Regions from separate parts of the Pseudoxanthomonas putridarboris genome, predicted to be linked through region 2. Evidence: predicted binding sites of a transcription regulator. Region 2 holds the regulator's gene; the other holds the start of a gene.
What was found. The regulator FliA, encoded in region 2, starts transcription of late flagellar genes. The targets are predictions, from matches to a motif close to TAAAGTTTNNCNNNCNNNGGCCGATAA.

Region 1: a site for FliA is predicted at 7,071-7,097, ahead of AAD027_RS18010 (HDOD domain-containing protein). Genes of this name have one in related genera too.

Annotation. Positions count from the first base shown of each region.
Region 1 covers NZ_JBBWWT010000013.1:74,030-88,717, reverse strand. Annotated here, with positions in the region: gene flgH (flagellar basal body L-ring protein FlgH) at 1-234, shown strand, start outside; gene AAD027_RS18030 (flagellar basal body P-ring protein FlgI) at 245-1,426, shown strand; gene flgJ (flagellar assembly peptidoglycan hydrolase FlgJ) at 1,462-2,496, shown strand; gene flgK (flagellar hook-associated protein FlgK) at 2,511-4,391, shown strand; gene flgL (flagellar hook-associated protein FlgL) at 4,388-5,590, shown strand; gene AAD027_RS18010 (HDOD domain-containing protein) at 5,868-6,992, opposite strand; gene AAD027_RS18005 (ribonuclease H-like domain-containing protein) at 7,214-8,083, opposite strand; gene AAD027_RS18000 (DEAD/DEAH box helicase) at 8,080-10,500, opposite strand; gene AAD027_RS17995 (hypothetical protein) at 10,690-11,088, shown strand; gene AAD027_RS17990 (hypothetical protein) at 11,223-11,636, shown strand; gene AAD027_RS17985 (hypothetical protein) at 11,799-12,122, shown strand; gene AAD027_RS17980 (GGDEF domain-containing protein) at 12,169-13,317, opposite strand; gene mtnA (S-methyl-5-thioribose-1-phosphate isomerase) at 13,526-14,584, opposite strand; gene AAD027_RS17970 (DUF3011 domain-containing protein) at 14,629-14,688, opposite strand, start outside.
Region 2 covers NZ_JBBWWT010000003.1:32,110-46,797, forward strand. Annotated here, with positions in the region: gene AAD027_RS07620 (chemotaxis protein CheW) at 1-14, opposite strand, end outside; gene AAD027_RS07625 (ParA family protein) at 11-793, opposite strand; gene motD (flagellar motor protein MotD) at 806-1,756, opposite strand; gene AAD027_RS07635 (flagellar motor protein) at 1,775-2,515, opposite strand; gene AAD027_RS07640 (chemotaxis protein CheA) at 2,711-4,549, opposite strand; gene AAD027_RS07645 (protein phosphatase CheZ) at 4,681-5,289, opposite strand; gene cheY (chemotaxis response regulator CheY) at 5,289-5,669, opposite strand; gene AAD027_RS07655 (RNA polymerase sigma factor FliA) at 5,872-6,621, opposite strand; gene AAD027_RS07660 (MinD/ParA family protein) at 6,618-7,499, opposite strand; gene flhF (flagellar biosynthesis GTPase FlhF) at 7,489-9,207, opposite strand; gene flhA (flagellar biosynthesis protein FlhA) at 9,377-11,422, opposite strand; gene flhB (flagellar biosynthesis protein FlhB) at 11,452-12,582, opposite strand; gene AAD027_RS07680 (DUF885 domain-containing protein) at 12,736-14,559, shown strand; gene AAD027_RS07685 (GGDEF domain-containing protein) at 14,570-14,688, opposite strand, start outside.

The DNA.
Region 1 (14,688 bases), on a different contig from region 2:
CCCAACGGCAACCTGGTCGTGCAGGGCCAGAAGAACATGCGCCTGAACCAGGGCGACGAGCTGGTGCAGATCCAGGGCGTCGTGCGGCCGGCCGACATCGGCACCGACAACTCGATCCCCTCCAGCAAGGTGGCCGAAGCGCGCATCGCCTACGGCGGCCGCGGCGCGATCGCGCAATCCAATTCGATGGGCTGGCTGGGCCGGTTCTTCAACTCGCCGATCTTCCCGAACTGAGCGACGCGCCATGGACACCCCGAACGCCGACCGCTCGACTTCCGCACCCGCGAAGAAGCCGCGCCGCATCGACACCTATACCTGGCTGGGCCTGCTGGCCTGGCTCGGACTGGTGCTGCTGTGCCTGTCCCCCGCCGCGCGCGCCGAACGCATCAAGGACCTGGCCCAGGTCGGCGGCGTGCGCAGCAATCCGCTGGTGGGCTACGGCCTGGTGGTCGGCCTGGACGGCAGCGGCGACCGCACCAGCCAGGCGCCCTTCACCGTGCAGAGCCTGAAGAACATGCTGGGCGAGCTGGGCGTCAACGTGCCGCCCAACGTCAACCCGCAGCTGAAGAACGTGGCCGCCGTGGCCATCCACGCCGACCTGCCCGCCTTCGCCAAGCCCGGCCAGCCGATCGACATCACCGTGTCGTCGATCGGCAACGCCACCTCGCTGCGCGGCGGCAGCCTGCTGATGACGCCGCTGCGCGGCGCCGACGGCGAGGTGTACGCCATCGCCCAGGGCAATCTGGTGGTGGGCGGTTTCGGCGCGCAGGGCCGCGACGGCTCGCGCGTGTCGGTCAACGTGCCCAGCGTGGGCCGCATTCCCAACGGCGCCACCGTCGAACGCGCCGTCGCCAACGCGATGGAGGCCGGCGACGGCACCATCACCCTGAACCTGCACCGCGCCGACTTCACCACCGTTTCGCGCATGGTCGCCGCGCTGGAACAGCAGTTCGGTTCCGGCAACGCCTACGCGCTGGACGCCGTCACCGTGGCGGTGCGCGCGCCGGCCGACGTCAGCCGCCGGGTCAACTTCCTGGCCCAGGTGGAGAACCTGGAACTGACGCCCGGCAGCGCGCCGGCCAAGGTCATCGTCAACGCCCGCACCGGCACCGTGGTGATCGGCGCGCAGGTGAAGGTGATGCCGGCCGCCGTCACCCATGGCTCGCTCACCGTCACCATCACCGAATCGGCCAACGTCAGCCAGCCCAACGAATTCTCGCGCGGCGGGCAGACCGTGGTGACGCCGCAGTCCAGCGTCGCCGTCAGCCAGGAAGGCAGTCGCATGTTCAAGTTCGAGGGCGGCACCTCGCTGGACGAGATCGTCCGTGCCGTCAACGAGGTCGGCGCCGCGCCCGGCGACCTGATCGCCATCCTGGAAGCGCTGAAGCAGGCCGGCGCGCTGCGCGCGGAGCTCGAGGTGATCTGATGGCCACGACGTCGCTCGGAGCGCTGCAACCCGCGATGCCGCTGGCGGAAGCCGGCGGCAAGCCGGACAACGCGCGCATCCACGACGTGGCGCGCAAGCTGGAAGGCCAGTTCGCGCAGATGCTGATCAAGTGCATGCGCGACGCCAGCTTCGGCGACTCGCTGTTCCCGGGCGAGAACCAGACCTTCCGCGACATGTACGACCAGCAGTTGGCCAAGGCGATGACGCAGGGCCGTGGACTGGGCCTGGCGCCGATGATCGCGCGCCAGTTGGGGGCCACCGACACCGCCACGCCCTCCATCCCGGCCGACACCGCGTTGTCCGCCTATCGCCGGCTGATGCCGTCGGCCGAATCCGGCGCCATGCTGGACGCCATCGCCGGCCGTGGCATTACCGGTGGCGCCAACGCATCGCGCCCCACCGGCGACCTGCCGCTGCCGATCACCCTGGACACGCTCACCGTCCGCCCCGACGACGCCTGCGCGGACGTGGAGAACGTCGCCTCGGCCGATCCCGGCAAGTACGCCCGCAACACGCCGGAACGCTTCGTCGCCGAGATCTGGGACCACGCCAAGCGCGCGGCGAAGGAACTGGGCGTGGACCCGCGCGCGCTGGTCGCGCAGGCCGCGCTGGAGACCGGCTGGGGCAAGCGCATCATCAAGACCGGCGACGGCGGCAGCGCGCACAACCTGTTCGGCATCAAGGCCGCCGGCTGGAAGGGCGAACGCGCCCGCACCGCCACCCACGAGTACACCAACGGCGTGCGGCACTCGGAAACCGCGGACTTCCGCGCCTACGCCTCGCCCGCCGAAAGCTTCGCCGACTACGTGCGGCTGCTGAAGACCAACCCGCGCTACCGGCAGGCGCTGGCCGCGGGCAAGGACATCAGCGGCTTCGCGCGCGGCTTGCAGAAGGCCGGCTACGCCACCGATCCCACCTACGCCAACAAGATCGCCTCCATCGCCAACGGACCCACGCTGGGCAAGGTGCTGTCGGCGATGGGCTCCACCGTCGGCAACGCCGTCGGTTCGGCGGTCGGCTCGGCCATTGGCAACACCCTGCGGCGCTGACACAAGGAGACCGCATGTCCAACCTTCTCGCCACCGGCAGCAGCGCCCTGATCGCCTTCCAGCGCGCGCTGTCCACGGTCAGCCACAACGTCGCCAACATCAACACGCCGGGCTACTCGCGCCAGCGCGTCGAGCTGGAGGCGCGCGACGGCACGTTCTACGGCTACGGCTACCAGGGCAACGGCGTGCAGGTCGTCGACGTGCGCCGCATGGCCGATTCGCTGGCCACCTCGCGCCTGCTGGACAGCGGCGGCGAACTGAGCCGGTTGCAGCAGTTGTCGGTGCTGTCCAACCGCATGGACAGCCTGTTCTCCGAGAAGGCCACCGGCATCAGCGCGCCGTGGTCGTCGTTCTTCGATGCGGTCAGCGCGCTGTCGTCGAACGCGGCCGGCTCGGCCGACCGCGAAAGCCTGCTGGCGCAGGCCAACGCGCTGGCCACGCGCTTCCGCCAGATCGACCAGCACCTGGACGGCCTGGACAACGAAGTCAATGCCGGCCTGACCGCCTCCGTCGGCGAAGTGAACCGGCTGGCCAGGGAAATCGCCCAGCTCAACGGCCAGATCGGCGGCAACACGAATCCCTCCGGCGATCTGCTGGACCGGCGCGACCAGTTGATCAGCGAACTGGTCGGCTACACCGGCGGCAATGCGGTCATCCAGGACGGCGGGCTGGTCAACGTGTTCAGCGCCGGCGGACAGCCGCTGGTGGTGGGCGCCACCGCCAGCAAGCTGGTGACCGTGGCCGATCCTTACCGCCCGGAACGCCTGCAAGTGGCGCTGGAGACCAACGGCCAGCGCGTCACCCTGGACAAGCGCGCGCTCGGTGGGCAGATCGGCGGCCTGATCGAATTCCGCACCACGGTGCTGGACCCGGCCATGGCCGAACTGGGCCGCGTGGCCACCTCGCTGGCGCAGACCTTCAACGCCGGCCACAACGCCGGCATGGACCTGTACGGCCAGATGGGCGGCGACTTCTTCGCCCTGTCCGCGCCACGCGTGTCGTCGCATGCCGGCAACACCGGCAACGCCGTGCTGCAGACCGCGCTGGGCGACGCCGGCGCATTGAACGGGCAGAACGTGCTGCTGCGCTTCGACGGCGCCAACTGGGTGGCCACGCATCCGGACACCGGCGCGACGATCCCGATGACCGGCACCGGCACCGCCGCCGATCCGCTGGTCGTCAACGGCGTGGAAGTGGTGCTGGGCTCCGGCACGCCGGCGACCAACGACCGCTTCCTGCTGCAACCCACCGCCGGCGCCGCAGGCAACATCAGCGTGGCGATCACCGATCCCGGCCGCATCGCGGCGGCCACGCCGGTCAAGACCACCATCGACCTGGCCAACACCGGCACCGGCAAGCCGAGCGGATTGAAGATCACCGACACCGCCAACGCCAACCTGCTGGCGCCGGTGGATATCGAGTTCATCGACGCCAACCAGTACACCATCGACGGCAACGGGCCGTTCGCGTACACGCCGGGACAGACCATCGCCTACAACGGCTGGAGCCTGACGCTGGACGGCGCGCCCGCGGCCGGCGACACCTTCACCGTATCGCCCACCGGCGCCAATTCCAGCGACAACGGCAACGCCACGCTGCTGGCCAACCTGGACGACGCGCGCGTGCTCAACGGCGGCACGCTGACCCTCAACGGCGCGATCGGCGGACTGACCACGCAGGTCGGCTCGGCCGCGCGCCAGGCGGACTATTCCGCGCAGGCGCAGCAAGTCATCCACGACCAGGCGCAGGCCGCGCGCGATTCGATTTCCGGCGTCAACCTGGACGAGGAAGCCGCCGACCTGATGCGCCTGCAGCAGGCCTACCAGGCCGCCGCGCAGATCATCGCCGCCGCCGACACCCTGTTCCAGTCGCTGCTGGGAGCCACCCGCCGATGAACTACCGCATCTCCACCGGCATGATGTACCAGCAGTCGATCAGCACCATGCTGGCCAAGCAGGCCAAGCTGGCGCACACCCAGCAGCAGCTTTCCAGCGGACTGAAGCTGGTCACCGCGAAGGACGACCCGGTCGCGGCCGGCACCGCCGTGGGCCTGGACCGCGCACTGGCCGAACTGGAACGCTTCGCGATGAATGGCAATGCCGTGCAGAACCGGCTGGGGCTGCAGGAGAACGCGCTGACCCAGGTCGGCGACGCGATGGCGCGCATCCACGAGCTGACCATCCAGGCCAACAACGCCGCCTTGGGCGACGACAGCCGCCGCGCCATCAGCACCGAATTGAAAGCCATCTACGCCGGCCTGCTGGACCTGGCCAACAGCACCGACGGCGCCGGCCGCTATCTGTTCGGCGGCACTGCCGACGGCAGCGCGCCGTTCGCCATCGCCGGCGGCAACGTGATCTACAGCGGCGACCAGACCCAGCGGCAGGTGGAAGTGGCGCCGGACATGTTCGTGTCCGATACGCTGCCCGGCAGCGAAGTGTTCATCCGCCTGCGCACCGGCGACGGCCGCATCGACGGCAGCGCCGCCGCCGGCAACACCGGCACCGGCCTGCTGATGGATTTCAGCGTCACCGACACCGGCGCATGGACCGGCGGCACCTACCAGATCAGCTTCATCGGCGCCGACACCTACGAGGTGCGCGACGCCGGCAACGCGCTGATCGCCTCCGGCACCTACGCCAAGGGGGAAAGCATCGCCTTCGCCGGCGTGCAGGTGAAGCTCGACGGCCAGCCGGCCGCGGGCGACAGCTTCACGCTAGGCCCCGCCGGCACGCGCGACATCTTCGCCACCGTGCGCGGCCTGATCGACACGCTGGAAACCAACCCCACCACCGACGCCCAGCGCGCTGCCATGCAGAACGGCTTGCAGAGCGCGATGCGCGACATCGCCACCGCGCAGGGAAGCATGATCGACGCCCGCGCCAGCGGCGGCGCGCAGCTGTCCGCCATCGACGATGCCGCCGCCCTGCGCGAAGCCAACAGCGTCACCCTGAAGGGCACGCTGTCCACGCTGCGCGACCTGGACTGGGCCGAGGCGATCGGCCGCTACGAGATGGAGAACACCGCCCTGCAGGCCGCGCAGACCGTCTTCATGCAGATGCAGTCGCTATCGCTGTTCAAGCTGATGCGCTGAACCGCCGGGATGCCCTGAAAAAACGAGCTTCGATGCAGTCCTTGCACCCCCGCCGTCGGGCTCCCTCGCGGCGGGGATTTTTTTGCGCGTTGGCGCCGTGGGCTTCGATGGGAAGCCCGCGCATCCTGTGGGAGCGATGTGAGTCGCGACCGCACCGCGATAGCGCGTCTGTGTGCACTGTGACGAACTCGCCGCAGCGCGCCGGGATTGCAAACGATCGGCTTCACCTGTTTGGAGCGCGGTCGCGATGGGCCATGGCCCGCCGCGTGGCGGAGCGTTACGCCGCCTGCCCTTCCACCCGCTCCACCATCGTCTCGGCCATCTGGCGCCAGTTGGGCAACTGGTCCAGCACGCCCAGCGACTTGAGGTAGGCCTCGTCCACCGGTTCGTTGCTGGCCAGTGCGCCGGCCACGTGCACGGCGCCCGGCACCCAGAAGCTGCGCAGGCTGGAGCGCTGCGGCTGGCGATGGAACGCCACCGCTTCGACGATCGGCATCGGCAGGCCCCACAGGCCCAGCAGGTAGGCGCCCGCCTCGGTATGGCCGGGACGGTCGTCCTGCGCATCGTGGTTGGGCGGATCGCGCTCGTCGCGCACGCCGGGCAGCAGCAGGCCGATGTCGGCCAGCAATGCCGCGGTGGCGCCCAGCTCCGAGCTGGTGCGCGGCAGGATCTTCGCGGCCAGGCGCGAGGCCAGCAGCGCGCGTTGCTGCAGCGCGACCCGGTCGATGTTGGCGTTGGTCTTCATCGAGAACACTTCGCTGGCCAGTACCAGGTCGCGCAGCGTGCCCAGGCCCAGCCGCGTCACCGCCGCGCGCAGGTCGGTGATCGCGCGACCATTGGAGAAGTAGGCCGAGTTGCACAGTTGCAGGACCTTGGCGGCGATGGCCGGATCGCCGGCCACCAGCTTGGCGATGTCGCCGGCGGTGCCTTCGTCCTCTTCCAGCGCGCGGGTCAGCGCGAAGTACAGGTGCGGCGGCGACGGCAGGTGTTCGACGCGGCCGATGGCGCGGCGCAGGCGCGGGCTGTCCAGCAGGTCGCGCAGTTCTTCCAGGCTGTGGATGGCTTCCAGCACGGTTTCCGACGACAGCGGCAGCGGCAGGAAGCGGTGCGCCACGCCGATCAGCTTGATCGGGGCGGCCAGGCTTTCGCCATCGCCTTCCAGCAAGGCGATGCGGATGGTCTCCGGCCGCAGCGTGCGGATCTGCCCCAGCAGCGTGGCCGGCGGCAGGTCCGGCAGCGCCGGCCCGGTCATCACCACGTCCACCGGGCCGTTGGCGACGGCGAAGATGGCGGCGTTGCCATCGGCGACGACCTCCACGGTCCATTCATCGCCCATGTCGCCGATGTAGTCGGACAGGTCTTCCGGCAGGCAGGCGGTATCGCCAACGTACAGAATGCGCAAAGCACTTCCCCTTGGATCGTTCGTGCGGCCACGCGGACGCAAGCACACGGCGTCCGTACCCGATGAAATCTAGCAAGGTTGTCGGCCGTGCCCGGTGGTTCTTGAACATGGGCATGAAGGACTGAGCAACGCTTCACACTCTGCCCGGCGCGCTGTCGGTGGATCCCCGACAGCGCGTGCATGCCGCCGAACGGATTTGCGTGGGCCGGCGCCAACCCTTCCTATCGCATCGGCGACACGGCGCCTTCATCACCCGCCAGGTGCAGCAACAGGTGCGCCAGCGTCACCACGTCCTGGAAGTTGTGCGACAGCACGCGGCGCAACAGTGCCGCGTCGCCGCCGCGCAGGTAGTGCAGCCAGGCACCCGGCGCCTCGGAACCGGGCAGGTCGTCCTCGCGCACGATGCCCAGCGCGTTGCGCTCGATGGTCGCCAGGCGGCAGTTCTCCCACACGCCGCGATAGCGCCGGCGCGCCGGGAACAGCAGGTCCAGGTGCGGCAGTTCCGCCAGCGGGCTGGCCAGCCGCGCCAGCCGGTAGCGCGTGGCGAGCAGCGGCGCGTCGTAGCAGCGGCCGTTGTAGCTGACCAGCCGCGTGTCCGCGGAGAGCCAGCCGGCGAATTCGTGCAGCATCGCCGGCTCGGCCGACAGGTGGGTGATCGTCAGCTGCCGCACGCGCAGCCCGCCCGGCACGAAGTCCGATGCGCCGATCATGAAGGCGCGCGTGCCGGTGCCGCCGGACAGGCCGGTGGTCTCGGTGTCGAACAACAGCATTCCCTGCGTGGGCATCGGTTCGCTGCGGGCGAAGGCGCCATCCACCCGCAACGGCACGTCGTCGAAGGGCAGCCGCTGTTCCAGATAGAGCAGGCCGGGCGCGATCTCCTCGCCCGGCAGGGCCCGGTCCGGCGCACGCGCGCGGACCGGCGGGCGCGCCCGCTCGCGCAGGCCCAGCATGCGTCGCAGCGCCGGCAGCGGATCGTCGGCCTGCGTGGGGGCCGTGGGCGGGGCGGCAGGTGCCGGCGCGACGGCGCGCCCGGCGTCCTGCCGCCCCGCCTGCTCGCGCAGCCGTTGCAGTTTCTCGATGCTCAGGCTCATGCTGCATCCAGCAAGCGCAGTACCCGCGCCGCCAAGGCCCGCGGCGTGGTCCGGGCCTGCTCGTCCACGGCCAGCACCGGTCCCACGCAGGCCGGGCAGCCCGCGCGGCAGTCGCACGCGGCGACCAGTTGCACGGCGCGCCCTACCAGTTCCCGCTGGCGCCGCCACAGCGGTTCGCTCAGGCCGATGCCGCCCGGGTAGTTGTCGTACAGGTAGACGGTGGGAATGAAGCGATCGCCCGACAGCGGCGACAGTACCTGGCTCTCGCCGCCGCGCAGTTGTCCCCTGCCCTGCGTATCGGGCAGCGCGAACCAGGCACCGTCGCCATCGCCCACCGCCTTCTGCAGGTCGCGCCCCTCCGCCATCACCGCCACGGTGGCGGCGATGTGCAGCGCGTACGACGCGCCGAGGAAGCCATCCAGCGCTTCCTGCCGCGACTCGAAGGCCGATTCCAGCACCAGCGGCGGCAGTTGCCACCACACGCTGGTGGTGTGCATTTCCTGGTCCGGCAGGTTGACCGGGCCGTAGCCGATGTTCTCGTGCGTGTAGTAGCGGATCTTCTTGTAGCCGGCCACGCGCCGCACCACGTGCACCTCGCCGTGGTGGCAGGTGCCCTGCCCGGCGATGCCGCCGTCGAAGCGTTCCAGCACCTTCAGCTTGGTGTAGTCGATGGCGTCGGTGTAGTAGTCCACGTGGGTGCGGACGACGTAGGCCTTGCGGCCTTCCCAGTCCAGCCGCTCGACCTGGTACGGCGTGGACTGGATCATGTGGATGGCGCCTTCGTACAGCGTCAGCGGCGCGGCGCTGAAATCCACTTCGGCGATGATGGCCTGGCGGCCGTCGGTGCGGTCCACCACCACGAAGTTGCCGTCGGCCACCGAACGCAGGCCGACCGCGTTGGCCGGGTAGCTGTCGGCGATCCACTCGTAGCGGTCGCCTTCGCGGTGCACCACGCTGTCCTCGTCCAGCAGTTGCAGGAAAGGCGAAGGATCGATGGGGCCGAATCCTTCGCCGGTCAGGAACGGCAGCTCGAACGCCGCGCAGCGGATGTGGTCCAGCAGGATCATCGGCTGGTCCGGCGCGATGCGGGCGTGTTCCGGCGGGCTGTCGGCGAAGAACTCCGGGTGCCGCACCACGTACTGGTCCAGCGGCTGCGAACTGGCCACCAGGATGCCCAGCGACGCCTGCTGCCGGCGCCCCGCGCGGCCGAAGCGCTGCCAGGTGGCGGCGATGGAACCCGGATAGCCGTTCAGCACCACCGCGTCCAGGCTGCCGATGTCCACGCCCAGTTCCAGTGCCGACGTCGAGACGATCCCATCCACGCGGCCATCGCGCATCGCGCGCTCGGCCTCGCGGCGCTCGGTGGGCAGGTAGCCGCCGCGGTAGGCGCGGATGCGCGCCGGCTTGCGCGGATCGTGGTCGAACACGTCCTTGAGGTACTTGGTCAGCACTTCCACCATCGTCCGCGACTGCGCGAACACCAGCGTCTTCAGCCCGGCCTTGATCGCCAGCCGCGCGATCCGGTTGCTCTGCGAACGCGCGGAGGCGCGCAGGCCCAGGTCGGGGTTGACCACCGGCGGGTTCCACAGCAGCACGTGCTTGTCGCCGCTGGGCGCGCCGGACTCGGTGATGGCGTGAACCGGCAGCTCCAGCAGCGCCTCGGCATGCGCCTGCGGATTGCCGATGGTGGCCGAGCACAGGATGAACTGCGGGCTGGCGCCGTAGAACGCGCACACGCGCTTGAGCCGCCGCAGCACGTTGGCCACGTGGCTGCCGAACACGCCGCGGTAGGTGTGCACCTCGTCGATCACCACGTAGCGCAGGTTCTCGAAGAACTGCGCCCACTTGGTGTGGTGAGGCAGGATGGCCTGGTGCAGCATGTCCGGGTTGCTGACCACGATGTCGCCGTGCAGGCGGATCGCCTGGCGCGCGTCGCCCGGGGTGTCGCCGTCGAAGGTGAAGGCCTTCAGGCCCAGGTCGCCCGCCTTGCTCAGGTCCAGCAGTTCGGCCACCTGGTCCTGCGCCAGCGCCTTGGCCGGGAACAGGTACAGCGCCTTGCCCCGGCGCGACAACGCCGACGACGCCACGGGCATCGTGTAGCACAGCGATTTTCCCGAGGCGGTGGGCGTGACCACGGCCAGGTGATGCCCTTCCTGCGCGTGCCGCCACGCCTCGGCCTGGTGGGAGTACAGCCGGGCGATGCCGCGCGCCCGCAAGGCGCGCGCGAGCGGTTCCGGCAGGTCGGCGGGCAGTTCCGCGTAGCGTCCTTCGCGACCGGGGATGACGAAGCGCCCGGTGACGCGGTCGTGGTACTTGGCCGCCAGCCGTTCGGCCAAGGCGGTGCCATCGCCGGCGGTCGCCGGCAGCAGCACGGTCTCGGATTCGAGTTGTCTCAGCAAACCGGTCTGACCAGGCATCGGGGGCGCTCGCGAAGAAGTCGCGGCATCTGACCCGATCCGCGTCGCAGCCGGTGAGACGCGAGCAAGTCGCGGGCGGCGCGGCCTGCGAAAAACAGTCAGCGATGTGATCGCCATGCGCACAGATCGCTCACGACGGGGTAACGCTCCACGCGATAACACGGTAGTCCCCAGCATGAGATGCCTGCCATGGATCGCAGACGCTACCGCGAACACCTGGAAACACTGCAGCGGACGCGGCCGCATGCCCACGAATCTTCGCCGCGCGCGCAGGTCCCTGCCGCCGCCGCGGTCGACAGGCAGCACACGGACAGGTTCGCCGCTTTCAGCACCCACGACTACCTGCGGCGCATCCGCCTGCATCCGGAGATGAGCTGGGAAGACGCCTGCCATGCCTACGCACTGGCGGCGGCCACGCATCCGGACTACGGCGGGCAGCTCGACCTGGACGCGGAAGGCGAACTGGAGAACCAGTGGGAACTGCTGCGCGGCGACGCCGGGCCGGACTGGAGCATCGCACGCACGCTGCTGCGCGAAACCTGGCGCTGGCTGGACGGCAGCATCGGGCCCGCGGGCACCCTGCATTGACCGTGCCGCCTCGCATCACGGGGCACGAGCGATGACGCCGCCCTGGAGTGCAACGCGGCTGTCTTCCGGGAGTAAACCGCACTTCATGGTTTCCGCTCACCCTGCCAGGGTCCAAAGGCCGTGGAGCGAAAACGATGTTGCCCCTGCAGGAAACGCCCGCTTTCACACTCCCCGGCAGCGACCTACCCTGCGCCGCGATCGACATCCATGCCGAGCTGCGCTTCTGGGAAACCTGCCATACTCAGTGGCCCTTCCACCGATCGGGTACGCCTTTCCGGTACTACGTGCCCACGCTGAAGTTCGCCTACGACACCTACCTGATGGCGCACCGCGAGACGCTGGCCGACCTGATGCCCGCCCTTGCCGGCCGCTACGAACGCAGCCTGCCCCGCCGCGCGCGGTTGGAGTGGCCCATCGCGCAGGACGTCGTGATGCGGGTGTGGCGGCGCATGCGCGCGCCGCTGGGCAGCGACGCACCGCTGTCGGGACTTCCACGCGAGGCCATGGAAGAACGCGCGACCGTGGTGGCACTCACGAACCGTTTGTAGGCCGGGCGACGCACGCTGCACTCACGCCGTCGTCGCAAAGATGAACAGAAATCACCGCACGCGTTAATCAAGGGTTAAATACATCTTTATTTCACTTAATCCTCACTGCCTCGAACCAAGACTCATCCTTCGTCGTTCAACGCAACAGACAGGGATGACAACATGGCAAGCCAGCACCTACGCAACACCTTCGCCACCACTCAGATCGTGGACATCGATGCCGAGTTGGCCTACTGGAAGACGCGTTTGCACGAGACCACCTTCCAGGTGGTCGGCGCCACCGTCAACGACCTGGAAACCTGCCTCAAGGTGGGCTACGACGGCTACCTGCTGCACCACCGGCAAGCCTTCGACGAAGTGGCCCCGGCCCTGCGTGAGCGCCTGCGGCGCTACTGCCCGTCCACGCCGATCGGCTGGTACCGCGCACAGCCCATCATGCGCGCGGTATGGCAACGGCTGAAGCCGCAGGAAACCACGAACGCCTGACACCGGAGCGGGAGCGGAACACCGGACCGGCGACCGGATCGCCCGGTCAGGCCGGCCGGGCGGCCACCATCACGCGGTCGCGGCCGGCGTGCTTGGCGGCATAGAGCGCAAGGTCGGCCTGGCGCATCTGTTCGCGCAGCGTATCGCCCTTGCGGTGGTACGCGATGCCCGCGCAGACGGTGGCCTGCATGCCGTCATGGCCCTTGGCGAATTCGGCGCGCACGCGCTCCGCGAAAGCCGTCGCCGACGCGGCGCTTTCACCGGTCAACAGCACCGCGAATTCCTCGCCGCCGATGCGGGCGGAAATGCCGCCGTCGCCCGCGCGCGCCTTGATGATGGTGCCCAGGCGCTGCAGGACGGCGTCGCCGCCTTCATGGCCGTGCTCATCGTTGATGGCCTTGAAATGGTCGATGTCGAAGAACACCAGCGCCAGCGGAACCGCGTCCTGCAAGGCGCGGGCATGCGCGCGGCCGGCATGTTCGCTCCAACCCGTGCGGTTCAGCAGGCCGGTCAGTTCGTCGTTGTAGGCCTGCTGCATCAGGCGCCGGCGCATGCGCCAGGCCGACACCGCGAAGTCGGTGCGGTACCCGGCCAGGACGGCGCCGAAGCCGATCGTGGTCAGGGTATACAGCCAGTACAGCGCGTTGCCGGTGCCCGGCGCGCCGTGCACCACGATGCGGGCGTAGGCCATCGACACGATCAGGGTGCCCATGGCCAGCAACGATGCCGGGCGCACCATCAACGCCATCAGCGCCAGCGGCAGCAGCTGGAACAGCCCGGTGCGCAGCGCCAGCTGACCCGTGGCGCCCGGCAACGGCATGCTCATGAAGATCGCGATCAGCAGCGTGGCCAGCATGGTCAACAGCAGGCGGGGCCTCCAGTCCGGCAGGCGCATCACCGCCACCGCGCACCCGGCCACGCTCATCGCCGCCAGTTGCACGGCCCACCAGGGATAGCCGATCGACGGGGTGACGCCGGTCATCTCGAACAGCCCGGTCAACCCCAGCAGCACCGCCCCGCACAGCAGCACCCCGCTGACGATGGGACGGGTGGCCCGCAACTGCGCCTGCGCCAGGTCTTCCTTGTCGTCCGGGCTCAGGTCGCGGGTGGACTGGCGCGACAACAGGCGCAGCACGCCCTGCCCCAGGCGGGAGCGCGACGTGGTCGTGCGAAGCGTGAAGACGTATGCGCTCATGCGCGGTTTTCCGGGAACGATGACCCCCTTCAAGCAATTGTCGTGCCATTCGTCGGCACAATCGACGATCGTCACGGTTTTGACATACAGGCCAAGGCACGACGCCCGGGAAATCCGCTCCATCGCCGGAATGGCCCATCCCGGACCAGCGGCGCCAACTGACACGCCATGACGCTTTGCGGCGGATCGCGCGCGGCTTGGCAGGGCTTCAGCGGCCGAAGGCCGCCCGCATGCGCGCCTCGTTGGGACGTTCGATCACGCCTTTCTCGGTGACGATGGCATCGATCAGTTCCGCCGGCGTCACGTCGAACACCGGGTTCCAGGCCGGCACGCCCTCGGCGACCGTGCGCGTGCCGCCGATGCCGTACAGCTCGGCCGGGTCGCGTTCCTCGATGTGGATGGCATCGCCGCTGGGCGTGTCCATGTCCACCGTGGACGACGGCGCCACCACCATGAACCCCACGCCGTGGTGACGCGCGGCGATGGCCAGCTGGTAGGTGCCGATCTTGTTGGCGGTGTCGCCGTTGGCGCAGATGCGGTCCGCGCCCACCACCACCCACTGCACCGCACCGGTCTTCATCAGGTGCGAGGCCGCGGAGTCGGCGATCAGGGTGGCGGGAATGCCGTCCTGCAGCAGTTCCCAGGCGGTCAACCGCGCGCCCTGCTGCCACGGCCGCGTCTCGCCGGCGTACACGCGCTCGATGCGCCCCTGCGCCACGCCGGCGCGGATCACGCCCAGCGCGGTGCCGAAGCCGGCGGTGGCCAGCGAACCGGTATTGCAATGGGTCAGCACGCCGCTGCCGTTCGGGATCAGCGCCGCGCCCAGCGCGCCCATGTGGCGGTTGGCGGCCAGGTCCTCCTCGGTGATGGCCAGCGCTTCCAGTTCCAGCACGCCGCGCCAGTCGCCTCCGGCTGTCTTCAACGCCGCGCGCATGCGCGTCAGCGCCCACGCCAGGTTCACCGCGGTGGGACGCGCATCGTGCAGGCGCTGCATGGCGGGCTCGAGCTTCTCCAGCGCCTCGGCCGGCGTGGCGGCCAGCACCTCGCGCGAGGCCAGCACCACGCCCCAGGCCGCGGCGATGCCGATGGCCGGCGCACCGCGCACCACCAGCGCGTGGATGGCGTCGGCGACCTCGTCGCTGCTGGTGCAGGCCAGGTATTCGACCACGAACGGCAGCTTGCGCTGGTCCAGCAGCTCCAGCGCGGTGCCGGTCCAGCGGATCGGGCGGATGTGGTCGTAGCGGGCGTAGTCGATGGCGTCGTTCATGCCGCCATTGTACCGGCCCGCCCTTCCCGCCCCATGACGCCCGCCTACCAGCTGCGGAATTCGGCCCGGCAGCCGCGATCCACCCACACGCCGCCGCGATCCCG
Region 2 (14,688 bases):
GCGGGCGTGGTCATGCCGCCTGCTCCGTGAAGCGGGCTTCGGTCAGCAGCAGCCAGTCCAGCGCGCGCCGGTAGGCGGACAGGCCGCGCCCCGGATACTGCGCGGCCGGCGTGGAGCGCGTCAGCACTTCGACGCTGCAGATGCGGGTGTCGTTGGGAATGGCGTCGTTCCAGACGCATTCGCCGTATTCGTCCTGCATCGCCTTCAGCGTGTCGGCGCCGGTGCGGGTGCGGCGATCGTGCAGCGTGGGCAGCACGGACACCGGCAGCGGACGGCGGCGCGAGCGCTCGATCATGTCGGCGGTGCGGCACATGCCCTTCAGGCCGTGCAGCGCCAGCGGTTCGGTCTGGGTGGGGATGATGACGTGGTCGGCCGCGGCCAGCGCGTTGACCATCAGCAGGCCCAGCGTGGGCGCGCAGTCGAACAGCACGTAGTCGTAGGCGCCGCCGCCACGCGCCAATGCGTTCGACAGGGCCAGGCCCAGGCCCGGCTGGGTGGCGCTGCGGCGTTCCAGCGTGGCCAGTGCGGTCTGGGCGGCGATGAAGCCCAGGTTCTCTATCTCGGTCGCGCGCACGACGCGCGCCAGTTCCGGCGGATGTTCGTCGAACAGGTCCAGCACGCCGGCCGGCGGCGGTTCGGCGGCCACGCCGAAGGCACGCGTCAGCGAGGCGTGCGGGTCCAGGTCCACCAGCAGCACGCGCGATCCGCGCATCGCCAGCCCGCGCCCCAGGGCGAGGGTGGTGGTCGTCTTGCCGACGCCGCCCTTCTGGTTGGCGATTGCCCACACACGCATCAGTTCACTCCTTCATGGACCCGGGACACCGTTGGCGCCCCCCGGCACGGACGACGCGGCGGTCTGCGGCAGCGGCGGCAGCGAGATCACCGACGGCGGCGGAACGTCGGCCGTGTCCTGCGCATGCAATTCCGGTGCCGGCCCGGCCTGGCTGGCCAGGATCACCAGCAGCACGCGGCGGTTGGCGTTGCGGCCCTCCACGGTGGCGTTGTCGCCGATCGGTCGGAACTCGCCGTAGCCGATCATCGCCAGCCGCTCCGGCGGGATCCCGTCGCGCACGAACAGGTGCACCACGCTGGCGGCGCGGGCCGAGGACAGTTCCCAGTTGGACGGGAACTGCCAGGTATTGATGGGACGATCGTCGGTATAGCCCTCCACGCGCACCGAGTTGGGCACGTCGGCGAGCACGCCGGCCAGCCGGGACACGGTGTCCTGCGCCTTCGGGTCCAGCGCGGCCGAACCGGTCGGGAACAGGATGTCGCTGTTGATCTGCACCTCGATCCACAGCTCGGCGCGCTTGATCACGACCAGTTTCTCGTCGATCAGCGGCGCCAGCGCTTTCTCCAGGTCCTGGGCGATGCGCTGCAGCTCGGCCTGCGCGTTCTGCAGGCCCTTGGCGGTGACCGGCACGTTCATCTGCGAGGCCATCGCGGCCAGCAGGGTGACGTTGGGAGCCGGCGAGGGCGCGGACGGGCCCCGCTTGGCGCCGGACTTGATCGGCGAGGGGCGGTCGAAATCGGCGCCCTGCAACTGGTGGTTGCCCACCTGCACCGGGTTGATCGTGCGCGGCGCGCCGCCGAAGGCGGCCGTGAGCGCATCGGCCATCACCCGGTACTTGCCCTCGTTGATGGTGGAGATGGCGTACATCACCACGAAGAAGGCCAGCAGCAGCGTCATCAGGTCGGCGTAGGGGATCGCCCAGGCCTCGTGATTGATGTGCTCGTCGTTTCGCCTGCGCGCCATCGCCGTCGCTCCGCCGGGTCAGTGCAGGAAGCCGGCCAGCTTGGCCTCGATGTTGCGCGGATTCTCGCCCTGCGCGATCGCGATCAGGCCCTCGATGATCATTTCCTGCTCGCGGCTGCGGCCGCCGATCACGCTCTTGAGCTTGGCGGCGATGGGCAGGAAGAACAGGTTGGCCGAGGCGATGCCGTAGATGGTGGCGGTGAACGCGGCGGCGATGCCGTGGCCCAGCTTGCTGGGGTCGGCCAGGTTCTTCATCACCGCGATCAGGCCGAACACGGCGCCGATGATGCCCAGCGTGGGCGCGTACACGCCCATCGCCTCGAATACCCTGGCGGCGGCCATGTCCTGGTGTTCCTGGCCGTTGAGGTCGATTTCCATCATGTGGCGGATGGATTCCGGCTCCACGCCGTCCACCAGCATCTGCAGGCCCTTCCTGAGGAACGGGTCGTCCTGTTCGTTGACCAGCGGTTCCAGCCCCAGCAGGCCCTGCTTGCGCGCGATGTTGCTCCACTCGACGATCTGGCCGACCAGCTCGTCGCCGTTCTTGCCGGGCGGACGGATCACCCAGCGCGAGATCGACAGCGCGCGCTTGAACACCGACGGCGGGGTATGCACCAGGATCGCCGCGATGGTGCCCAGGATGACGATCACGAACGCGGCCGACGACCACAGCGACGACAGGCCCGCGCCCTTGAGGATGCTGCCGCCCACCAGGGCGACCAGCGCCAGGATGAGTCCGATGAGGCTGAAGATGTCCATGTGCTGATCTATCGGCCCGAAGGGGTGGGACTTGAGGTGGATGCACTGTAGGAGCGACGTGAGTCGCGACGTGGGTCACGGCGTCATCGCACCGTAACCACATGACGTGCCCGTAGGAGCGCCCCATGGGCGCGATGCCTTTCCATCATCGAAGACAAGAGCATCACGCCCGAGGGCGCTCCTACAAGGAAGCAGTCACGCCGTCGCGCGCAGGCCGTCCACGTCCAGGATCAGGGCCATGCGGCCGTCGCCGATCAGGGTGGCGCCGGCATAGCCGCGCAGGCCGCGCACGGCGCGCGGCAGCGGCTTGATGACGACTTCCTCGCGGCCGCGCACCTGGTCCACGACCAGGCCGAAGCGCTGTTCGCCCATCTGCAGCACCACGACGGTGAGCAGCGGCGCGACCATCGGTTCCACGTCCAGCCACTGGCGCAGGTCCACCAGCGGCAGGGTGTGCGACTGCCGGTCCAGCACGGCCTGGCCGTCGAACCAGCGCAGGCTGGTGGCCGGCGCGTGCAGCACTTCCAGCACGCGCGCCAGCGGCAGCGCGTAGACCGGCTCGCCGGCCTGCACCAGCAGGGTCGGCAGGATGGCCAGCGTCAACGGCACGCGGATGATGAAGCGACTGCCGCGGCCGACGTCGGAATGGATGGTGATCTGCCCGCTCAGCTCGCGGATGCGCGACTGCACCACGTCCATGCCGACGCCGCGGCCGGAAATGTCGGTGACCTCGGCCTTGGTGGAGAAGCCGGGCAGGAAGATCAGCTGCAGGCATTCGTCGTGCGACAGGCGCGCGGCGGCCTCGGGATCGATCAGGCCCTTTTCCAGCGCCTTCGCGCGCAGGCGTTCGGGGTCGATGCCGGCGCCGTCGTCGCGGATCTCGATGGTGACGAAATCGCCTTCCTGCTGCGCTGACAGGCGCACGCGCCCCTGGCGCGGCTTGCCGCAGGCTTCGCGCAGGTCGGGCAGTTCGACGCCGTGGTCGATGGCGTTGCGCACCAGGTGCACCAGCGGGTCGGCCAGCGCTTCCACCAGGTTGCGGTCCAGCTCGGTGTCGGCGCCGACCAGTTCCAGGTCGACTTCCTTCTGCAGCGTGCGCGCCACGTCGCGGGCGACCTTGGGAAAGCGCGAGAACACCTTGCCCACCGGCTGCATGCGCGTGCGCATCACCGCGCTCTGGAGGCGGGCGGTGGCGATGTCCAGGCTGCTGACGGCGCGATCCAGTTCCTCGTCGCGGATGCGCGCGCGCAGCGTCTTCAGGCGATTGCGCGACAGCACCAGTTCGCCGACCAGGTTGACGATGGCGTCCAGCCGCTTGGTGTCCACGCGGATGGTCTGCTCGGCTTCGCTGGCTGGCTTGGCGGCGGGCTTGGCCGCGGGCGCGGGCTTCGGCGGCGCGGGCACGGGCGGTGCCGCGACGGCGGGCGCCGGGCTCGCCGGTTTGGCGCCTGGAGGCGCGCCACCATGCAACTGGTCCAGCAGGGATTCGAATTCGTCCTCGCTGATCAGGTCGTTGCCGGATGATGGCGCTTTCGCCGTCGGCGGGGCGCCGCCGTGCAACTGGTCCAGCAAGGCCTCGAATTCGTCGTCGCTGATCAGGTCGCCGCCGGCGGACGATGCGGCGGCGGGCGCGGAGGCTTTCGCGGGCGCGGCGACGACGTGCATGTCGAACTGTTCGATCAGCGTGGCCGGCGCGTGCGGCGGTTCCTCGCCCGCGCCCACGGCGTCGAGTTGCTGCTGCAGGTAGTCCAGCGACTGCTGCGCGGCGTCGAAGTGGTGCGGTTCCAGCGTGGCCTGGCCGGCGCGCACCATGCCCAGGGCCTCCTCGGCGGCATGGCACAGGTTGACCATGGCCTGGATGCCGAGGAAGCCGGCGCCGCCCTTGAGCGTGTGGAAGCCGCGGAACACCGCGTTCAACTGCGCGCCGTCGGCCGGGTCCTGTTCCAGCGCGACCAACTGCTCGCCCAGGCGATCGAGGATTTCCTGGGCTTCGATCAGGAAGTCGGCTGCGATTTCGGGGGTGACGGCGGACATGGATGGGCGCGGGGATTCGGGATTCGTGATTGGGGATTCGTTGGAAGCAAGGTGCGTGAGCCGGCGACTCGATGAAGCGGGAGCAACGGGCGTGTTGCGAATCCCGACTCCCCAATCCCGAATCCCGGCCTTTACAGGCCCAGCCCGGAGAGCAGGTCGTCGGCGTCGTCCTGCGAGAACGCATTGCGGTCAAGACCGGCAACGGCCGGGCCGGCGAGTTCTGAAGTCTTTTTCTGTTCCGGCGGCAGTCCCAGCGCGCCGAAGCCTTCGTGCACGCGGCGCACGATGCCGGCGACGCGGCGGATGATCTGGCCGGTGAGGTCCTGGTAGCTCTGCGCCAGCGCCATGTCCGACAGGCCCTTGCCGATCCGGTCGACCAGCACGGCCTGTTCGGGCAACAGGGCGGTGTGCTTGAGTTCGTTGGCGTAGCCGCGGCACTGCTCGGCCAGGTCCAGCGTGGTGTGGCTGGCCTGTTCGGTCATCGCGACGACGTGGTCCAGGCGCGCGCAGGCGTCGTCCAGCTCGCCGGCGTCGGTGGGCGGCAGTTCGCCCAGCGTCTGCGCCAGTTCGCGGGCCAGCCGGCCCAGGCCCTGCATCATCGGCTGAGTGCGCCAGGCGGCGATGGCGTCCAGTTCGCGGCGCCAGCCGGCTTCGTCGCCCTGTTCCAGCGCGTCGAGCGCGTGCTGCAGTCTTTCCACCAGCGCGGCTCGCGCGCCGGTGGCATCGGCGACGGCGTTCATCAGGCAGCCGCTCCCAGGCGTTCGAAGATCTTGCCCAGCTTCTCTTCCAGCGTCTGCGCGGTGAACGGCTTGATGATGTAGCCGTTCACGCCGGCCTGCGCGGCTTCGATGATCTGCTCGCGCTTGGCCTCGGCGGTCACCATCAGCACCGGCAGGGTCTTGTAGCGATCGTCGGCGCGGATGGCCCTGAGCAGTTCGATGCCGGTCATGCCGGGCATGTTCCAGTCGGTGACCACGAAGTCGAAACTGCCCTGGCCCAGCGCGGTCAGCGCGCTGTTGCCGTCCTCGGCCTCGGCGGTGTTGGTGTAGCCCAGGTCGTTGAGCAGGTTCTTGATGATGCGACGCATGGTGGAGAAGTCGTCCACGATCAGGATGCGCATGTTCTTGTTGGCGGTCACGGGTGCTCCGGTGCGGCGTGGACGGTGGGTCTTGTGGCGGTATCGGCCGGCGGGAGGAAATGTTTAGGGGCAGGAGGGGCCGGAGCCGGATTGGGCTGTAGGAGCGGGCCATGCCCGCGATGCTCTTGCGTGATCGGGTCGAAGAGCATCGCGCCCATGGGGCGCTCCTACGGGACCGGCACCCTCACTCGTCTTCCAGCCCCGCATCCGCTTTCTCGAACACCTGCAGGCGGCCGCGCAGGCGGACCATGGCCTGGCCGTGGATCTGGCACACGCGCGATTCGCTGACGCCCAGCACGGCGCCGATCTCCTTCAGGTTCAGTTCCTGTTCGTAGTACATGGACAGCACCAGTTGCTCGCGCTCGGGCAACTGACCGATGGCCTTGACCAGTTGCTGGCGGAACTCGCCGCGCTCCAGGTTCTGCTGCGGCGATGGGCCGCCGGTGCGCGAGGTGTTGGGTTCGCCGTGGTCGTCGATGTGCGATTCCAGGCTCAGCACCTGGCCGCGCGCGGCGTCCTCCATCAGCCGCAGGTATTCCGGCAGCGGCATCTCCATGGCGGCGGCCACTTCGGTGGCGATGGCGGCGCGGCCGGTGCGCTGTTCGATCTCGCGCACGGTGGCGGCGGCCTGGCGCGCGCGGCGGTGGACCGAGCGCGGCACCCAGTCGCCGCGGCGGATCTCGTCGATCATCGAGCCGCGGATGCGGATGGAGGCGTAAGTCTCGAACGAGGCGCCCTGTTCGGCGTCGTAGCTGCGCGAGGCTTCGATCAGGCCGATCATGCCGGCCTGGATCAGGTCGTCGATCTCCACGCTGGCCGGCAGGCGCGCCGCCAGGTGGTGGGCGATGCGGCGCACCAGGTCCGAATGCTGGGCGACGAAGTCGGTGGCGGTGCTGCGTTGCACGGCGCGGTATTGGGCGGCGGCGGTGTTCATGCGGCCACCCCGCGCGGCGAGATCAGGCGTTCGACGAAGAACTCGACGTTGCCGCGCGCGCCGGCCGGCGGCTGCCAGCGGGCGGCCGTGCGGGCGATCTCGGCGATGGCGCGCGCCGACGGGCTGCCCGGGTAGGCCTTCACGACGGCCTGCTGGCGCTGCACGGCGCGGCGCAGCCAGTCGTCCTGCGGCACCGCGCCCAGGTAGTGCAGGGCGACGTCGCCGAGGAAGCGCTCGCACACGCGCGCCAGCTTCTCGTACAGCTTGCGGCCCTCGTTGGGGTCGCGGACCATGTTGGCGATGACGTGCACGCGGTCCAGGCCGCGTTCGCGCGCCAGCACCTTGATCAGCGCGTAGGCGTCGGTGATCGAGGCGGGTTCGTCGCAGACCACCACCACGGTGTCCTGCGCGGCCTGGCAGAAGGTCAGCACGCTGTCGGTGATGCCGGCGGCGGTGTCCACCACCATCACGTCCAGGGCGCGCTGCAGTTCGGAGAACACGTTGACCAGGCCGACGTGCTCGGCCGGCGAGAGTTCGGCCATGTGCCGGAAACCCGACGAGGCCGGCACGATCAGCACGCCCTCGGGGCCTTCGACCAGCACGTCATCCAGCTGGCAGCGGCCGGCCACCAGGTCGGCCAGGGTGAACTTGGGCGACAGGCCCAGCAGCACGTCCACGTTGGCCAGGCCCAGGTCGGCGTCCATCAGCAGCGTGCGCTTGCCCTGTTCGGCCAGCGAGACGGCGAGGTTCACCGACACGTTGGTCTTGCCCACGCCGCCCTTGCCGCCGGTGATGGCGATGACGCGCACCGGGTGGAAGGCCCCCGGCAGCGGTGGCGTGTTGCGCGGATTGGTCTGCAGCAGGTGATCAGGCGACATGGCTGGCCTCGGGAGAGCAGGGTTCATCGGCTTCGCGGCGCAACTGGTCCAGGCGCAGCACGAGGTGCGCGCTGTTGGCGCGATGCAGGTCGTCCGGCACGCGCTGGCCGTCGGTCACCCAGGCCATCGGCAACTGGTGGTCCACGACCACCGACAGCGCGCTGCCGAGGCGACCGGTCTCGTCAAGCTTGGTCAGCACCACGCCCTGCGGTTGCACGCTGCTGAAGCGGCGGACCACTTCGTCCAGGTCGCCGAAATGCGAGTTGGCCGGCAGCACCAGCAGGGTCTTGACCTGTCCGGACGCGCGCAGCCAGTTGAGCTGGCCGACCAGGTTGCGGTCGCGCTGGCCCAGGCCGGCGGTGTCGATCAGCACCAGCTTGTAGTCGCGCAGGCGGTGCAGCACCTGCGCCAGGCTTTCGGCGCTGTCGGCCTCGTGCACGGCGATGCCCAGCCGGCGGCCGTAGCCATGGAGTTGTTCGCGGCCGCCGACGCGCACGGTGTCGGTGGTGACCAGCGCCACGTCGCGGGCGTTGTGGCGCTCGGCGAAGCAGGCGGCCAGCTTGGCGATGGTGGTGGTCTTGCCGGCGCCGGTCGGGCCGACCAGGGCGATCACGCCGCCGGTTTCCAGCGGATCGGTGTCGGTGACCGGCAGCTTCTTCGACAGCAGGCCCAGCATCAGGCCGCGGCCGCGGTGGGCTTCGGTGTCGGCGGGAATCTGCAACGCGATGTCGCGGGTGATGCCGGCGTCGAAGCCGTAGTCCTCCATCAGTTCCATCGCCTGCATGCGCACCGGCGAACCGCGCAGGCGTTCGTCGGTGAGGCGGTGCATCTCGCGTTCGATCATCTCGCGCATCGAGGCCAGCTCGCTGCGCATCTGCACCAGTTGCTCGTCGCTCTCGCGCGCCTGGCTGGCGTTGTCGGCGACCACGGTCAGGGTCGGCACGATGACGGCGGAAGGCGTGGGCACCTGGCCGGCGACCGGCGCCGCCGGCGGGTGGGCATGCAGCGCGGCGACGTTGTCGACCGGCTCCGGGATCGCGACCGGGGGTGCGATGGCGGGCAGCAGGGCGTCGAAATCGAGGGCGTCGCTGGCGTCGCGCCTGGTCGCGGCGTCCGCGCGCGGCGCGGCTTCGACGACCGTTTCCCGCTTGATGGCGGCCGGCGCCTGGATGACCGGTTCGTTGGCCGGTTCGTTGGCGGGCAGCGGCGGCAGGCATGCGGCCAGCTTGGCGGCGAACGACGGGGGTTCGATCATCGGCGCGGCCGGGCGGTTTGCGGGGATTCGCGCGGTGGGCGCGGATTCCTGCGCGCGCGGCGGTTCCTGCGCCGGCGGGGCGATGTCCGTGCCCTGCGTGGCCTGCGGCGGATTGCCCTGGCGACGCGAAAGGAAATAGCTGGCGGCCTCTTCGGCCGGCGACGGCGCGGCGGCGTTCCTGGCGGTGCTGCGCGTGCCATCCACCGCCGTCCTGTGGGACGCTTGGGCGGGCGACGGGTCCAGCAGCGGATGCAGCGCGGGCGCCGGCGCGGCGGGGCGCATGGCGTCCAGCGTGCGCTGCACCAGCGCCTCGTCGTAGTTGCTGGCGGCGACGATTTCCACGCCGTCCTCGGTCACCCGGTTGGACAGGATGACCGCATCCGGCCCGTGTTCCTGCCGGACCATCGCGAAGGCGGTGCGCATGTCGGCGGCGACGAAGCGTTTGATTTTCATTTTGAAGGGCCGGGATTCGTGATTCGGGATTGGGGATTGGTAACAGCGCAAGCGGTACGTCCTATTCGTCGAGGCCTTTTCGATGTCGTCGCCAATTTCATTCCTGCTCTCTCCGCTTGAAGGGAACCGCTCTTGCGAATCCCCAATCTCGAATCCCGAATCCCGGCTCTCAACTGATCGTCCCCACCAGCTTGAGCCGCTTGTCCTCCGGCACCTCGCTGTAGGCCAGCACCGACAGTGCGGGGACGCTGTGGCGGACCAGGCGGGCGAGGGCGGCGCGGACCGATCCCGGTACCAGCACCACCGCGGGCTCGCTGCGGGCTTCCTGCTTGGTCACCACGTCGGACAGGCTCTGGTGCAGGCGTTCCGCCAGCCCCGGTTCCAGTGCCGCGCCGGTTCCCTGCGTGCTGTCCTGCAAGACGCGTTCCAGATTCGGCGCCAAGGTGTAGACGGGCAGCTCCGGCGCCATGCCGGAGATCTCCTGCACGATGAAGCGGCCCAGCGAGGTGCGCACCGCCGCCGTCAGCGCGGCCGGGTCGGTGTTCTGCGGGGCGAATTCGACCAGCGCCTCGACGATGCGGCGCAACTGGCGGATCGGCACGCGCTCGATCAGCAGGTTCTGCAGCACGCGCACCACGGTGGCCAGCGGCAGCGCCTTGGGCGTCAGGTCCTCGACCAGCTTGGGCGCGCTGCGTCCCAGCGTGGCCAGCAGCTGCTGCACCTCCTCGTGGCCCAGCAGTTCCGGCGCGTGCTCGCGGACCAGGTGCGACAGGTGCGTGGCGACCACGGTGGCCGGATCGACCACGGTGTAGCCCAGCGATTCGGCGGTGGCCTTCTGGTGGGGCTGGATCCACACGGCGTCCAGCCCGAAGGCCGGGTCCTTGCCGGGGATGCCGTCGATGGGGCCGAACGCGCCGCCCGGGTCCAGCGCCAGTTCGCGGTCGGGATGGATCTCGGCCGAGGCCACCGGCACGCCGTGCACCAGCAGGCGGTAGCCGTTGGACGGCAGCTCCAGGTTGTCGCGGATGTGCACCGGCGGGATCAGGAAGCCCAGGTCCTGGGTCAGCTTGCGGCGCACGGCCTTGATCCGCGACATCAGTTCGCCGCCCTGGTTCTTGTCCACCAGCGGGATCAGCCGGTAGCCCACTTCCAGGCCCAGCGGGTCCACCGGGCGCAGTTCGTCCCAGGTCAGTTCGGCATTGCGGTCGGGCGTGCCGGGGGCGGGCAGGGCGGCCGTGTCGCTCGTGGCTTCCGGCCCGGCCTGGGTCTTCTTCCACATTTTCCAGGCGAGGTAGCCCAGCGCCGCGGCCAGCGTCAAAAAGGCGACGTTGGGCATGCCGGGCACCAGCCCGACCAGGCCCAGCACGCCGGCGGCCACCGCCAGCGCGCGGTGCTGGCCGAAGGCCTGGCCCATCACCGCCTGGCCCATGTCCTGCGAACGCGAGGCGCGGGTGACCAGCATGGCCACGGACGAGGAGACCAGCAGCGCCGGCAGCTGGGCGACCAGGCCGTCGCCGATCGACAGCAGGGTGTACGTGGCGGCGGCATCGGCGGCCGGCATGCCGTGCTGGAACATGCCCACGGCGAAGCCGCCGACCAGGTTGATGAACAGGATCAGGATGCCGGCGATGGCGTCGCCGCGGATGAACTTGTTGGCGCCGTCCATCGCGCCGTAGAAGTCGGCTTCCTCGCGCACTTCCTCGCGGCGGGCCTTGGCTTCCTCGCGGGACAGGATGCCGGCGTTGAGGTCGGCGTCGATGGCCATCTGCTTGCCGGGCATCGCGTCCAGGATGAAGCGCGCCGACACTTCCGAGATGCGCCCGGCGCCCTTGGTGATCACCACGAAGTTGATGATGGTCAGGATGGCGAACACCACGATGCCGACGGCGTAGTTGCCGCCCACCACGAACTCGCCGAACGCGGCGATGACCTTGCCGGCGGCCTCGTGGCCGTCCTGGCCGTTGAGCAGGATGACGCGGGTGGACGCCACGTTCAGCGCCAGCCGCAGCATCGTGGTCATCAGCAGCACGATGGGGAAGATGGTGAAGTCCAGCGGCCGCTTCACGTAGACCACGGCCAGCAGCACCACCAGCGAGATGGCGATGTTGAAGCTGAAGAGCGCGTCCAGCACCGGCGGCGCCAGCGGCACGACGACCATGGCCAGCAGCGCCAGCACGACCAGCGGCGCGCCCAGGCCGTGCTTCAGCATGTCCATCAGGCGGGCCGTGGTGGTCGGCTGGGCGCTCATGCCTTGCCCCCGTGCTCATCCACGTCCACCGCCGGCAGGTCCGGCAACGCCGCCTGGCCGATGCGCCAGGCGCGCAACTGGTACACGTAGGACAGGATCTGGGCAACGGCGGCGTACAGTCTCACGGGGATCTCCCGGCCAATCTGCCCTTCGCGATACAAGGCGCGTGCCAAAGGCGGCGCCGAGACGATGGCGATGCGGTGGGCGTCGGCCACTTCGCGGATGCGCTGGGCCATCTCGTCCACGCCCTTGGCGACCACCGTGGGCGCGCCCATCTGGCCGCTCTCGTACTTCAGCGCGACGGCGTAGTGGGTCGGGTTGACCACGATCACGTCGGCGGTGGGCACGTCCTCCATCATCCGGCGCTGCGACAACTGGTGCTGCAACTGGCGGATGCGGCCCTTCACCTCCGGCCGGCCCTCGCTTTCCTTCATCTCCTCGCGCAGTTCCTGGCGGGTCATCTTCAGCTTCCGCTTCCAGTTCCACTTCTGGTACGGCGCGTCGATGGCGGCCAGCAGGATCAGCGCACCGGTGGTGGCCAGCAGCAGGGTGCTGGTGAAGCCCAGCCCGCTGCGCACCGCCTGCTCCAGCGGCATGGTCATCAACTCGCGCAGCGGGTTGAGCCCCAGCCTGATGCACAGCGTCGCCGCGCCGCCGACCAGCACCACGCGCAGCAGCGACTTGAGCAGTTCGGCGACGCTTTCGGGGCCGTACAGCCGCTTGATGCCGGCCATCGGGCTGAGCCGCTTGAAGTCGGGCATCAGCGATTTCTGCGAGAAGCGCAGGCCGCCCATCAGCGCCGGGCCGGCGATGCCGGCCAGCACGCAGACCAGGGCGATGGGCGAGACGACCGCCAGCAGCTTCAGCAGCAGCAGGCCGACGTGGCCGAACAACTGGTCGGGCTGGCGCATCAGGCCCGGCTCGGGGCTCAGCGCGACCTTCATCCAGCCCAGCGCATTGCGGCCCAGCAGCGGCGCCATGGCGATGATCGACAGCACGCCCGCGCCGAACACCGCCGCCGTCGCCAGCTCGCGCGAACGCGGGATGTTGCCCTGTTCGCGGGCATCGCGGAGCCGTTTCTCGGTGGGAAGTTCTGTGCGTTCGCCGCTTTCGTCCTGCTCGGCCATGACGTTGTTCCGACGGGGTCGGACGGGGCCGTGCAAGAGTTGTTCCGAAGTCCGGCTTCCCATGCGCCGGGGCGGCGCAGCGCGACTGCCGTCTCACCCGTGACGGCCCGCATGCGGCGACAATCCCGCCTCTCGTCATGGCCAGGAGGCCCGATGCCGCGGATTGCCCGGAAACTGTTGGCGGCAGCGAGCCTGTTGTTCGCCGCGACGACGATGGCGCAGCCGCCCGCCGCCGACGGCCTGAACGCGGTGATGGATGCGCAGTTCCAGCGCGCGGTGGCCGCGGACCCCGAACTGGCGAGCTTGATCGGGGCGGGCACCGACGACAGCAACGGGCGCCTGACCGACATCTCGCTGGCCCAGCGCGAGGCGTTGCGCGCGCAGATGCGTACCTTCCTGGCGGAGATCGACGCGTTCGACCGCGACCGCCTGCACGGCCAGGAACGCTGGAGCCACGATACCGGCCGCTGGTTCTACCAACGCCAGCTGGAACTGCTGTCGTTCGACTGGGCGCCGGCCTGGATGCAACTGTCGGCCGGTCCCTACGCCGTGGACCACCTGTTCGGCATGGCCACCATGCTGCCGCGCACGCTGGATGCCAACCACGCCGTCGTCGACGAGGCGGGGGCGCGCCAGTACATCCGCCGGCTGCATGCCGCCGGCATCAAGCTGGACCAGTTGAAGGCCAACTTCGACATGCAGGCCGCGCAGGGCGTGGTGCCGCCGCGGGTGGCGCTGGAAGGGGCCGCGCAGCAGATCGGCGAACTGATCCGGCCGCCGGCCGCCGAGAGCGTCTTCGTGCAGTCGCTGGCGCGCAAGCTGGACAAGGTGGAGGACCTGGACCCCGCGCTGCGCGAACGCCTGCTGTCCGAAGCGACCGCCGCCGTGGAGGACGACGTCGATCCCGCCTACGCGCACCTGCTGGCGCGGTTGGAACAGGCCATCGCCTCGCAACCGCACAGCCGTGGCCTGTGGGTGCTGCCGCAGGGCGATGCGTACTACGCGGCCGCGCTGCGCTGGTACACCAGCACCGACATGCCGCCGGAAGAGGTGCATGCCGTGGGCCTGGCGGAAGTGGCGCGCATCGAACAGGCCATGGATCAGCGCCTGCGCGAGATCGGCCTGGCCGAAGGCTCGCTGGTCGAGCGGATCGAAGCCTTGAACCAGGATCCGCGCCGCCGCTACGAGGACTCGGAAGCGGGACGCGAGGCGCTGCTGGCGGACGTGCGCACGCTGCTGGACCGCGCCGATGCGAAATTCCCGACCCTTTTCACTCGCCTGCCGACGCAGCCGCTGGACGTGCGGCGCGTGCCGGAGTACGCGCAGGACGGCGCGCCCGGCGCCTATTACACGCAGCCCGCGCAGGATGGTTCCCGCCCCGGCATCTTCTTCCTCAACCTGGGCACGATGGACTTGAACTGGTGGACGCTGCCGACCCTGGCCTACCACGAAGGCGCGCCCGGCCATCACTTCCAGGTTTCGCTGTCGCAGGGCCTCACCGACCTGCCCATCCTGCGCCGCACGCTGAATCCCAGCGCCTTCTCGGAAGGCTGGGCGCTGTATGCCGAACAGTTGATGGCCGAGCAGGGCGCCTACGACGACGATCCCGCGGGCGACCTGGGGCGCCTGCAGGCGGAGATGTTCCGCGCCGTGCGCCTGGTGCTGGATACCGGCCTGCACCGCATGCGCTGGACCCCCGAGCGCGCGATCGCCTACCTGCGCGAGAAGACCGGCAAGAGCGAAACCGAATCGCAAGCGGAGGTCTACCGCTATCTCGTCCAGCCGGGGCAGGCGAGTTCGTACAAGATCGGCCAGCTGAAGTTGCTGCAGCTGCGGGCGCGCGCCCGCGACCGGTTGGGCGAGGACTTCGACCTGCGCGCCTTCCACGACGTGCTGCTGCTCAACGGCGCGCTGCCGCTGGAGGTGGTGGAGCAGGTGGTGGACGAATGGGTGCAGGACGCTGCCGCGAAGCGGTAGCCCGGCTTGGTCAGAACAGGCCGTCGACGATGACGTAGCTGTCGCGACCGTTGGACTTGGCGCGATAGAGCGCGGCGTCGGCGCGCGAGAACCAGTCGTGCCAGGTCTTCTCCTGTTCGCGCATCATCG